3 regions of the Streptomyces sp. NPDC051136 genome follow, and region 2 is predicted to be linked to each of the others. Evidence: riboswitches for the same ligand, from Rfam matches in the RefSeq annotation. Region 2 holds a riboswitch; each other region holds the start of a gene.

Region 1 (3,982 bases), on a different contig from region 2:
CGCAGCAGCTGCTTGCCGGGGAAGTCGAAGCGGGCGAAGACGTACGCGCCGGGCAGCGCGACCAGCAGGGTGAGCGCGGTGGACGCGAGCGCCTGCCAGCTGGTGAACCACAGGACGTGCCGCACGTCGGACTGCGCGAGCACCTCCCCGATCCGCCCGAGCCGCCAGGCCCCGTCGGTTTTGAGGCCGCGGGCGACGATCGCGGCGACGGGGTAGGCGAAGAACACCGCGAAGAACGCGACGGGCACGGCCATGAGCCCGAGCCGCACCGCGCCGCCGCGCCCGGTCCGCGCCGGCCTCACCGGCCGTTTGACCGCCTGCTTCACCGCCTGCTTCACCGCCCGCGTCCCTTCGTGGCTCGCTTCAGGCTCACTTCAGTACGAGCGAGGTCCACGACTTGACCCACTGGTCACGGTTGTCCGCGATCTTCGCCGGGTCCAGGGTCTGCGGGTCCTTCGCCTGCGGCCCGTACTTCGTGAACACCTCGGGGAGCCGCGCGCCCTCCCGCACCGGGTGGACGAACATGTTCAGCGGCATGTCCTCCTGGAAGTCCTTGCTCAGCAGGAAGTCGAGGAGTGCCTTGCCGCCCTCGGGGTTCCCGGCGTTGGCGAGCAGGCCGGCGTACTCGATCTGGCGGAAGCAGGTGCCGTCGGCGACGCCCGTGGGAGCGGTGGCCGGCTGCGGGTCGGCGTAGACGACCTCGACGGGCGGGGAGGACGCGTAGGAGACGACGAGGGGCCGGTCGCCCTTGGCCTTCTTGCCGCCGGCCGAGCCGGAGAACTCCTCGTTGTACGCCTGCTCCCAGCCGTCGACGACCTTGACCCCGTTCGCCTTGAGCCTCTTCCAGTAGCCCTCCCACCCGTCGTCACCGTACTTGGCGGCGGTGCCGAGCAGGAAGCCCAGGCCGGGCGAGGACGTGCCGGCGTTCTCGGTGACGAGCAGGTTCTTGTACTCGGGCTCGACCAGGTCGTCGAAGGACTTCGGCGGGGTCAGGCCGTGCCGGTCGAAGTAGGCCTTGTCGTAGTTGACGCAGATGTCGCCGGTGTCGATCGGCGTGACCCGGTGCTCCTCCCGGTCCGCCTGGTAGTCGGCGGGCACCTGGTCCAGGCCCTTGGCCTCGTACGGCTGGAACAGGCCGTTGTCGAGGGCGCGGGACAGCAGGGTGTTGTCGACGCCGAAGAAGACGTCGCCCTGCGGGTTGTCCTTGGTCAGGATGGCCTTGTTCACGGCCTGCCCGGCGTCGCCGTCCTCCAGGACCTTGACCTTGTAGCCGGAGCTCTTCTCGAAGGCGGCGATGACGTCCTTGGACGCGGCCCACGAGTCGTGGCTGACCAGGGTCACGGTCTTGGAGTCGCCGGAGCCGCTGCCGGCGTCGTCGGACGACGATCCGCAGGCGGCCAGCGTGCCGACCATGCCGAGTCCGACGGCCAGGACACTGACCTTCTTGGTGATGCTCACTGAATTCCTCCTGGGTGACCAGGAGAAGACGCGGCCCCGCCCGGGCCTCTGGCGAGGGTCCCGGGCAGGGCGCAACAGCTCGAGTGGTGACCGATCTCCCTACCCAGAATGACCTGGGCCAGGTTCGGAGGGTCTGCGGCCGGTGCCGCACTCTCAGCGCTGTGGCGCTCCCCTGTCGGAATATGAAGATGTGACTGTGCTGACGTACTTCCGCCGGTCAGGTTACCGCTCGCTCGCGGCCAGCTGACCACACGCCCCGTCGATCTCCTGCCCACGGGTGTCCCGGATGGTCACCGGCACACCGTGCGCGGCGATCGCTTCCACGAACGCCTTCTCGTCCTCGGGCCGCGAGGCGGTCCACTTGGAGCCCGGCGTGGGGTTGAGCGGGATCAGGTTCACGTGCACGGGCCTGCCCTTGAGCAGCCGCCCGAGACGGTCACCGCGCCAGGCCTGGTCGTTGATGTCGCGGATCAGGGCGTACTCGATGGACAGCCGGCGCCCGGACTTCGCCGCGTACTCGAACCCGGCGTCCAGCACCTCGCGCACCTTCCACCGCGTGTTGACGGGGACGAGGGTGTCGCGCAGCTCGTCGTCGGGGGCGTGCAGGGAGATGGCGAGGCGGCACTTGAAGCCCTCACCGGTGAAGCGATGGATGGCGGGGACGAGACCGACCGTGGAGACGGTGATCCCGCGCTGGGAGAGCCCCAGCCCGTCCGGCTCGGGGTCGGTGAGCCGGCGAATCGCGCCCACCACCCGGTTGTAGTTGGCGAGGGGCTCGCCCATGCCCATGAACACGATGTTGCTGAGCCGCGCGGGGCCTCCCGGGACCTCGCCGTCCCTGAGCGCCCGCATGCCGTCCACGATCTGGTGCACGATCTCGGCGGTCGACAGGTTCCGGTCCAGGCCGGCCTGGCCGGTGGCGCAGAAGGGGCAGTTCATGCCGCAGCCGGCCTGAGAGCTGATGCACATGGTCACCCGGTCCGGGTAGCGCATGAGGACGGACTCGACCAGCGTCCCGTCGAACAGCTTCCACAGCGTCTTACGGGTGGTCCCCTGGTCGGTCGACAGGTGCCGCACGACCGTCATCAGCTCGGGCAGCAGCGCTTCCCTGAGCCCCTCCCGCGCACCGGCGGGGATGTCGGTCCACTGCTCGGGGTCGTGCGCGTACCGCGCGAAGTAGTGCTGCGAGAGCTGCTTCGCACGGAACGGCTTCTCACCGATCGCGGCGACAGCCTCCTTGCGCTCGGCAGGCGTGAGATCGGCAAGGTGCCGCGGCGGCTTCTTGGCTCCGCGCGGCGCGACGAATGTGAGTTCTCCGGGCTTAGGCATGACCTTCCCAGTGTGGCAGATCATCTCCGGGAGCCCAGGCCAGAGCGGGGTGGGGGTGGTCACCCGTGGGTGCCGACTGTCAGCGCTGGTCGGCCTCGGACCGCCCAGGGACGGCCCAGGACTCGGTCAGCCGTCGTCGTAGGTACCCAGGTGGCGGCGCCACGGCCCGTCATTCCATCTGCGCTGGAGGGACCGGGAGCTGTTCCTTGTACGGCCATGTGAAGGTGCGGTCGGGCTCTAGATGGGCGTCGCCCCAGTGAATGGCATGGACGCCGTTCTCGGCGTCGGCCGTGAAGAACACGCAGACGAGCTTGGTGGAAGCTCCCAGCTCCTCGAACGCTTCGTGCAGCCCCAGGTACTCCTCGGTCACCAGGTCGTCGTCGACCTCGAACAGCCCCTCCGGAGAATGCGGCCCGTGCGCCCGGAACAGCCGTTGCCGCGTGGGCGAAGCATTGGCGGGCAGCCGGCCCGGTCCAGTGGCCTGGGCCTGTCGGCGCCGCCAGGGCGACACCGTACGGACTCCGCTTCTTCAGCCCCGCAGCGAGGTGCGCGGCATGTACGCGCACCTGATGCCGTCGAGCCAAGAGCGCAACAGGAAGGCCGTGGACCGGGCATTCCTGCCTATGGAGCCGGGCACACGCGAGGAATGACCTCCTGTCTCGCGGCATCGGTTCAACTGGCAGAGCGCTGGGACGGCCCTCCGTGGTTCAAGTGGGCCTTCTTGGGCGCGTGGGTGCTCTGCGGAGTGTTCGTGCTCTACAAGCTGAGCCAGAACGGTTGGAAGTTCCCCCGGCGACGTTGAGGCGGCCTCACTGGGCAGAGGTGATACGGCCCTGCGAGTCCGACGGCCCGAAGACGGCCCGGCACCACGAAACAGGCCCCCTATCCGCACTGAACGTGCCGGTAGGGGGCTTGTTCTGGTCTCTTGCCTGCCAGTCCTCCAGGCTTAAGCACGGCTGTACCAGTGGTGCAGATCGACTCCGAGGGCCCGTTCCGGTGCGGGGTGGGGGTGGTCACCCGTGGTCACCCGTGGCTGCCGGCTGTCGGCGCCGGTCGGCCTCCGACGCCTCAGGACCGCCCAGTGACGGCCCAGGGACGTCCCAGTGACCGCCCAGGACTCGGTCACCCGGACGAGCGCGGCGTTCTCCGCCTACGCCTTGAGCCAGGTGACCCAGGTCGGCATGGCCTCGCGCAT
Region 2 (3,982 bases):
CGTAGGCGTCCGCGCCGCCGCGACCGCCGGGCCGCGCTCCCGCCCCGGCTGCCGACAGGACCCAGGGGACGTCGTCCGGATCTTGCGCGGGTCACCCCTAGAAGGCGGGCCGCTCCGGATCCAGCACGGCGAGGCCCTCCGCCGGAGACGACGCCTCGGCGAAGTGCCGGCGCGGGATCCGCCCCGCCCGCCGGGCCAGCCGCCCCGCCTCCACCGCGTACCGCATCCCCTCGGCCATCAGGACGGGTTCCTGCGCCCGGGTCACCGCCGAGGCCAGCATCACACCCGCGCACCCCAGCTCCATCGCCAGCGCTACGTCCGACGCCGTACCGGCTCCCGCGTCGAGAATCACCGGTACGCGCGCGTGCTCCACGATCAGCTGGAAGTTGTGCGGGTTGCGGATGCCGAGCCCGGACCCGATCGGCGAGCCCAGCGGCATGATCGCCGCGCACCCGGCGTCCTCCAGCTTCCGCGCGAGCACCGGGTCGTCGTTGGTGTACGGCAGCACCGTGAACCCGTCGTCGACCAGCGTCTCCGCCGCGTCCAGCAGCTCGACCGGGTCCGGCAGCAGGGTGCGCTCGTCGGCGATGACCTCCAGCTTGACCAGGTCCGTGCCCAGCGCCTCGCGCGCCAGCCGCGCGGTCAGGACGGCCTCCCCGGCGGTGAAGCAGCCGGCCGTGTTGGGCAGGACGCGGATGCCGAGCCGGTCGAGGACGGACAGCACCGACCCGTGCACCGAGGCGTTCACCCGCCGCATCGCGACGGTCGTCAGCTCCGTACCGGAGGCCACCAGGGCGCGCTCCAGCACGTCGAGGCTGGGCGCCCCGCCCGTGCCCATGATCAGGCGGGAGCCGTACGTCGTACCGCCGAGGACGAAGGGATCGTCGGCCATGGTCAGCCTCCTTGCACAGCGGTGAGGACCTCGACGCGGTCGCCGTCGGCCAGGGCGGTGGCGGACCACTGCGCGCGCGGGACGACGGTCTCGTTCAGGGCGGCGGCCACGCCGGACGGTGCCGCGGTGAGGGTGCCCACCAGCGCGTCCAGGGCCGTGCCGGGAGCCACCTCGCGGGGCTCGCCGTTGACGGAGATGGTCACGGGAGTCATACGGTCTGCTCCGTCCGTTCCGAGGGGGTCGAAGGCCGGGGTAGGGCGGGGTCGGTGCTGAAGCGCCGCGGGGTGAAGGCGCGGGCCTCCTCGGGCAGCTCCCCGGTGGTCAGGACATCCGCCATGACGTCGCCGGTGACCGGGGTGAGCAGGACGCCGTTGCGGTAGTGCCCGGTGGCCAGCGACAGGCCGTCCAGAGCGGTCGGGCCGAGCAGCGGGGCGTTGTCCGGGGAGCCCGGGCGCAGGCCCGCGCGGGTCTCCGTCAGGGGCAGCTCCGTGATGCCGGGAACCAGCTCGTGGGCGTCGCGCAGCAGCTCGTAGACGCCGCCCGCGGTGACCGTCGTGTCCCAGCCCAGCTCCTCGCTGGTGGCGCCGACGACCAGCTCACCGCTCTCGCGGGGCACCAGATAGACGGAGTTGCCGCGCACCACGGCGCGCACCGTCCGGTGCAGCAGCGGCCGCGCCCTGGACATCGTCAGCCGCAGCACCTGGCCCTTCACCGGCCGCACCGGCGGCAGCACGGCCTCCGGCACGCCCGTCAGCCGCCCGCTCAGACTGCCCCCGGCCAGCACCACCTGTCCGGCCTCCAGCGCGGTGCCGTCGGAGGTGACGACACCGGTGGCGCGGTCCCCGCGCCCGACGGTGAGCCGCTCCGCCCACGTCCGCTGGAAGACCACGCCCGCGTGCTCGCAGGCTGCCAGCAGTGCGCCGGCCAGGCGCCGGGGGTCGATCTGGTGGTCGCCGTCCACCCGCAGCCCCCCGCGCACGCCCGGCGCGAGCATCGGCTCAAGACGTCGGCACTCGCGCCCCGACAGCCACTCCGACTCCAGGCCGGAGCGCTGCTGGAGCGCGTGCAGTTCGCGCAGGTGGGCGCGGTCGTCGGCGTCCAGCGCGACGGCGAGCGTGCCGCAGCGGCGGTACCCGAGGTCGTGACCCGTGAGGTCGGCCAGCTCGGCCGCGAACGCGGGGTACCGGCGGGCCGAGGCGAGGTTCAGGGCGAGCAGCGTCCCCTCGCCGTAGTGCAGCTCCGTGACGGCGGCCAGCATCCCGGCCGCCACCTGGGCCGCCCCGCCGCCCGGCTCGGGGTCGACGAGGCCCGTGGCCAGCCCGCGCTGCGCGGCCCGCCAGGCCGTGACCAGCCCGACGACCCCGCCGCCGACGACCAGGACGTCGGGCGCACGAGACGTACCAGGAGGACGAGATGCGTTCGGTGGAGACGACATGGGCGTCCAGCCCCTCCCTTCGCCGGCATGACCCGGATCAGGTTCGTACGGTCGGAGGCCGCCAGCCTCCCTCTCAGCCCGGTGCGTCCGGGCTCCCGCGAGTGCTTTACGTTGGCCACCCTAGCCCGCAGGGCATCGCACTCGTAAGGGAGCCCGTGTCCATGACCCGTTCGCTCGACGGTCTCGTCCTCGCGCCGGTCGCCGACCAGGCGCCCGGCCAGGTGGGCACCCGCACCCGGTTCACCTACCACGAGCAGGACGGCGCCGTGTGGGCCGAGTACGCCGGCGGTGACGTCGTGCGCGGCCGTCTGGTGGGCACCAGGGAGGGCGACCGCCTCGACTTCCGGTACGTGCAGCTGAAGACCGACGGCAGCACCTCGTCGGGCCACTGCGCCTCGACCGTCGTGGAGCTGCCGGACGGACGCGTGCGCCTGGAGGAGACCTGGGAGTGGGAGTCGCAGGCGGGCAGCGGCACGAGCGTCGTGGAGCAGATCACCGCGCAGGGGCACTGACCGGCGTTTCGCGGGTAACTATGGTGATCGGGTGAGCGAGCAGACGAACGAGCGGGGGCGGGAACCGGTGGCGGACGCGGAGCGCCGTGTGGTCGTAGTGGGCGCCGGGATGGCGGGCGTGCAGACCGCGGTCGCCCTGCGGGAGCAGGGCTTCACCGGCCCGGTGATCCTGATCGGCGCGGAGCCCCACCAGCCGTACGACCGTCCCCCGCTGTCCAAGGCCGTCCTGCTCGGCACCGCCGAGGGCTCCGCCTTCGACGTCGACTTCGAGGCGCTCGGCATCACCCTGCGGCTGGGCTGCGAGGCCCTGGGCGTCCGCCCCGGCGACCACGTCCTGGACACCTCCGAGGGCCCCGTCCGCTACGACGCCCTCGTCCTGGCGACCGGCGCCGAACCGGTCCGGCTCCCCGGCACCGAGGACGTGCCCGGCGTCCACCTGCTGCGCACCCTGGACGACGCCGAACGGCTGCGCCCGGTGCTCGCCCGGCAGCACGACGTCGTGGTCGTCGGCGCGGGCTGGATCGGCGCCGAGTTCGCCACCGCGGCGCGCGAGGCGGGCTGCGCGGTGACCGTGGTGGAAGCCGCCGACCGGCCGCTGGCCGACGCGCTGCCCGCCGAGGTCGCCGCGCCGATGACCGACTGGTACGCCGACGCCGGGGCAGAACTGCGCACCCGCGCGCGCGTGGAGCGCGTCGAACCCGGCGGCCCCGGCGAGCCGGCCCGCGTCGTCCTCGACGACGGCACCCGGCTGCCCGCCGGCGCGGTCGTCGTCGGCATCGGGGCCCGCCCGGCCACCGGCTGGCTCGCCGGCTCCGGCATCGCCCTCGGCGCGCACGGCGAGGTCCTGGCCGACGACCGCCTGCGCACCTCCGCGGCGGACGTGCACGCGGTGGGCGACTGCGCGTCCTTCCCCTCCGCCCGCTACGGCGAGCGGCTGCTGGTGCACCACTGGGACAACGCCCTCCAGGGCCCGCGCACGGTCGCCGCCGACATCGTCGGCGCCCCGGGCGGCGAGGCCCCGCCCGCCTACGACCCGGTGCCGTACTTCTGGTCCGAGCAGTTCGGCCGCTTCGTGCAGTACGCCGGTCACCACACGGCCGCCGACACCACGCTGTGGCGCGGCGACCCCGCGAGCCCCGCGTG
Region 3 (3,982 bases), on a different contig from region 2:
CTCGACGGGGAGAGGGCCGACCCTGCCGTCTGCCCCCTCTCCGCGCCCGGGTATCAGTCCGCGATCGGCAGGTACACGCGGTTGCCCGCGGCCGCGAACTCCTTCGACTTCTGTTCCATGCCCTCCTCGATCTCGCCCCGGCTGCTCCCGTGCTCCCGGCGAATGTCCTGCGAGATCTTCATCGAGCAGAACTTGGGCCCGCACATCGAGCAGAAATGGGCCGTCTTCGCGGGCTCGGCCGGCAGCGTCTCGTCGTGGAACTCCCGTGCCGTGTCCGGGTCGAGGGCCAGGTTGAACTGGTCCTCCCACCGGAACTCGAACCGGGCGTCGGACAGCGCGTCGTCCCACTCCTGTGCACCTGGGTGACCCTTGGCGAGGTCGGCGGCATGGGCGGCGATCTTGTAGGTGATGACGCCGGTCTTGACGTCGTCACGGTTGGGCAGGCCCAGATGTTCCTTGGGCGTGACGTAGCAGAGCATGGCCGTGCCCCACCAGGCGATCATCGCGGCACCGATGCCGGAGGTGATGTGGTCGTACGCCGGCGCGACGTCCGTCGTCAGCGGGCCGAGCGTATAGAACGGAGCTTCATCGCAGATCTCCTGCTGAAGGTCGATGTTCTCCTTGATCTTGTGCATCGGGACATGTCCCGGGCCCTCGATCATGGTCTGTACGTTGCAACGCTTGGCGATCCGGTTGAGTTCCCCGAGGGTGCGCAACTCGGCGAACTGCGCTTCGTCGTTGGCGTCCGCGATCGACCCCGGACGCAGGCCGTCGCCGAGGGAGTACGTGACGTCGTACGCGGCGAGGATCTCGCAGAGTTCCTCGAAGTTCTCGTACAGGAAGGACTCCTTGTGGTGCGCCAGGCACCACGCCGCCATGATCGACCCGCCGCGCGAGACGATGCCGGTCTTGCGGTTCGCGGTCAGGGGTACGTACGGCAGGCGCACGCCCGCGTGGACCGTCATGTAGTCCACGCCCTGCTCGGCCTGTTCGATCACGGTGTCCTTGTAGATCTCCCAGGTCAGCTCCTCGGCGCGGCCGTCGACCTTCTCCAGGGCCTGGTAGAGCGGCACGGTCCCGATGGGGACGGGGGAGTTGCGCAGGACCCACTCTCGGGTGGTGTGGATGTTGCGGCCGGTGGAGAGGTCCATGACCGTGTCGGCGCCCCACCGGGTCGCCCAGGTCATCTTGTCGACCTCCTCCTCGATGGAGGAGGTGACCGCCGAGTTGCCGATGTTGGCGTTCACCTTCACCAGGAACCGCTTGCCGATGATCATCGGCTCGATCTCGGGGTGGTTGACGTTGGCGGGCAGTACGGCGCGTCCCGCGGCGATCTCCTCGCGGACCACTTCCGGCGACACGTTCTCCCGGACGGCCACGTACTCCATCTCCGGGGTGATCTCGCCCCGTCGTGCGTACGCGAGCTGCGTCACGGCGTTGCCGTCCCGGCCCCGGCGCGGCTGACGCGGGCGGCCCGGGAAGACGGCGTCGAGGTTGCGCAGGCCGCCGCGCGGCGACGTGTGCTTGATCCCGTCGTCCTCGGGACGTACGGGACGGCCCGCGTACTCCTCGGTGTCGCCGCGGGCGATGATCCAGTTCTCCCGCAGCGGCGCCAGTCCCCTGCGGACATCGGTGTCGACGAGTGGATCGGTGTACGGGCCCGAGGTGTCGTACAGCGTGACCGACTGCCCGTTGGTGAGGTGCACCTGACGGACCGGCACCCGCAGGTCGGGGCGCGAACCCTCGACATACGCCTTGTGCCAGCCGATGGACTTCCCGGCCTCCGTGGTCTCCACGGCGTCCTTCTGGACGGAGTTCTGCGTGGAGCTCTGTGCGGAGGCAGGCGTGCGTGCGTCCTTGATGGTCATGAGACCTACTCCCTACGCCGGCATTACCCGGTAACAGGTTCGGCGGTCGACGCAGCGGCTTCCGTCTGTCGACGCTTCGTGGGATACGTCACCCGGCTTCGGTGACGTTTCCCGTGAAACATCGCTGGGACGGAGGTCAGCGCCCTCTCAGCCCGGTGCTCCGAGCTCCCGCGTGTACAAAGGTGCCCCCACGCTAGCGCCCATTCGGGCGCGGTGAACAGAGGGCCCCCCTCGTTCTTGCGATGATCGGGCGGTGACCACACCGCAGCGACCCCCCTTTCCGCCGCGCCGGCCCCGCCGCGGACCGAACGCCGCAGAGGGCGACGGCCAGGCAACCGGGCCCGTCCCCGTCGTCACCCACGGTGCGAACGACGGCAGACAGGTCGCCGGTCAGGGGCACGGGCACGGGCAGGTGCATGGGCACGAGGCCGAGGACAGCGGCCACGGTGCTGGTGGACTTGGCGCGGGCGGTGGACACGGCGCGGGCGGTGGGCACGGGCACTCGCACGCGCACAGTCATGGACCCGCGGCGCCCGTCTCGCGGCACCTGCGCAAGGTCATCGCCGCGATCCTGATCCCCTTCGCCGCCGCCGTACTGGTCGGGCTCGCGGTGCTGTGGCCGGGCGGCGCACCGCCGCACGAGCGCACGGGGGTCGGTTTCGACCGGCAGACGCAGCAGGCCACCGTCACCAAGGTGGTCGCACTGAGCTGCCAGTCCGCCAACGCTTCGGGCGGCACCCCGACCGGCGACACGTCCACCGCCGAGGGTTCCTCGGCGGTGCAGCAGGCGAAGGGCGAGTGCAAACGGGCGACCGTCCGTGTCGACACCGGCGACGACAAGGGCCGTACGTTCGAGGAGATCGTGCAGCCTGACCAGACACGGCAGTTGCACGAGGGCCAGGAGGTGGTGGTCGCCTACGAGCCCTCCGCGCCCAAGGATCTTCAGTACTCGGTGACGGACGTCAACCGCCGCCTCCCCCTGGCGCTGCTCGCCGGCATCTTCGCGCTCGCCGTCGTGGCCGTCGGACGGATGCGCGGCCTCATGGCGCTCGTGTCGCTGGCCATCAGCTTCCTCCTGCTGAACTTCTTCATCCTGCCCGCCGTCCTCCAAGGCTCGAACCCCTTGGTCGTGGCGGTGATCGGCTCCAGCGCGATCATGCTGATCGCGCTGTACCTGTGCCACGGGCTGTCGGCCCGCACGTCGGTGGCGGTGCTGGGCACCCTGATCTCGCTGTTGCTGATCGGCGTGCTCGGCTCCCTGTTCATCGGCTGGGCCGCGCTCACCGGCAACACGGACGACAACACCGGCCTCATCCACGGCCTGTACCCGTCGATCGACATGAGCGGCCTGCTGCTGGCCGGGGTCATCATCGGATCGCTCGGCGTCCTCGACGACGTGACGGTCACCCAGACGTCCGCGGTCTGGGAGCTGCACGAAGCCAACCCGGCCATGGGCTGGCGCGGTCTGTACCGCGCGGGCATCCGCATCGGCCGCGACCACATCGCCTCGGTGGTGAACACGCTCGTCCTCGCCTACGCGGGCGCCGCGCTGCCCCTGCTGCTGCTGTTCTCGATCGCGCAGAGCGGGGTGGGGACCGTCGCCAACAGCGAGCTGGTCGCCGAGGAGATCGTGCGGACGCTGGTCGGCTCGATCGGCCTGGTGGCGTCCGTGCCGGTCACCACGGCCCTCGCCGCCCTGGTCGTCTCGGCGGACCGGCCGGCCCGGGCGGCGGGAGCGGTGGCGGGAGCGGGTGGTAGTGCCCCGGTGCGGGGCGGGCGGGGCCGTCGTCGAAAGCGCTGACCCGCCCGGCGAAGCGTTACGCCACCACCGCCGGGTGACGTAACGGTTCAGCCCGCGCTCTGCTCCTCGGCCAGGATGCGGTCCAGGGCCTCGTCGAGGTGACTGTCGAAGTCGGCGAGTGCCCCTTCCTGTCCCAGCGGCACCAGCTTGTCGGTGCGGTCGAGGAAGGCCACGAGGGGCGCGGCCGAGGAGCGGAACAGGGCTTGGTCGCTGCCGACCTGAAGCCGGATCAGCACCTCGGCCAGCGGTTCCGGATCGACCGGCGCGATGCGCACGTCCCCGTCACCGCACGGTCGGCCGACCCCGTCGACCA

Evidence for each region. A riboswitch is a leader RNA that binds a small molecule or an ion and turns the genes downstream of it on or off. The one in region 2 is predicted to bind thiamine pyrophosphate.
Region 1: another riboswitch for thiamine pyrophosphate. It lies ahead of ACIBCJ_RS29215 (thiamine ABC transporter substrate-binding protein); the one in region 2 lies ahead of thiO (glycine oxidase ThiO).
Region 3: another riboswitch for thiamine pyrophosphate. It lies ahead of thiC (phosphomethylpyrimidine synthase ThiC); the one in region 2 lies ahead of thiO (glycine oxidase ThiO).

The regions. Positions count from the first base shown of each region.
Region 1 is NZ_JBITFE010000011.1:107,193-111,174, forward strand. Features, by position in the region: gene ACIBCJ_RS29210 (iron ABC transporter permease) at 1-254, opposite strand, end outside; gene ACIBCJ_RS29215 (thiamine ABC transporter substrate-binding protein) at 370-1,458, opposite strand; TPP riboswitch at 1,537-1,642, opposite strand; gene rlmN (23S rRNA (adenine(2503)-C(2))-methyltransferase RlmN) at 1,681-2,787, opposite strand; gene ACIBCJ_RS29225 (hypothetical protein) at 2,957-3,298, opposite strand; gene ACIBCJ_RS29230 (aminoglycoside phosphotransferase family protein) at 3,938-3,982, opposite strand, start outside.
Region 2 is NZ_JBITFE010000005.1:231,469-235,450, forward strand. Features, by position in the region: gene ACIBCJ_RS16315 (thiazole synthase) at 98-892, opposite strand; gene thiS (sulfur carrier protein ThiS) at 895-1,095, opposite strand; gene thiO (glycine oxidase ThiO) at 1,101-2,327, opposite strand; TPP riboswitch at 2,325-2,436, opposite strand; gene ACIBCJ_RS16330 (hypothetical protein) at 2,489-2,839, shown strand; gene ACIBCJ_RS16335 (FAD-dependent oxidoreductase) at 2,871-3,982, shown strand, end outside.
Region 3 is NZ_JBITFE010000003.1:539,740-543,721, reverse strand. Features, by position in the region: gene thiC (phosphomethylpyrimidine synthase ThiC) at 54-1,868, opposite strand; TPP riboswitch at 1,861-2,050, opposite strand; gene ACIBCJ_RS11690 (YibE/F family protein) at 2,122-3,669, shown strand; gene ACIBCJ_RS11685 (SsgA family sporulation/cell division regulator) at 3,717-3,982, opposite strand, start outside.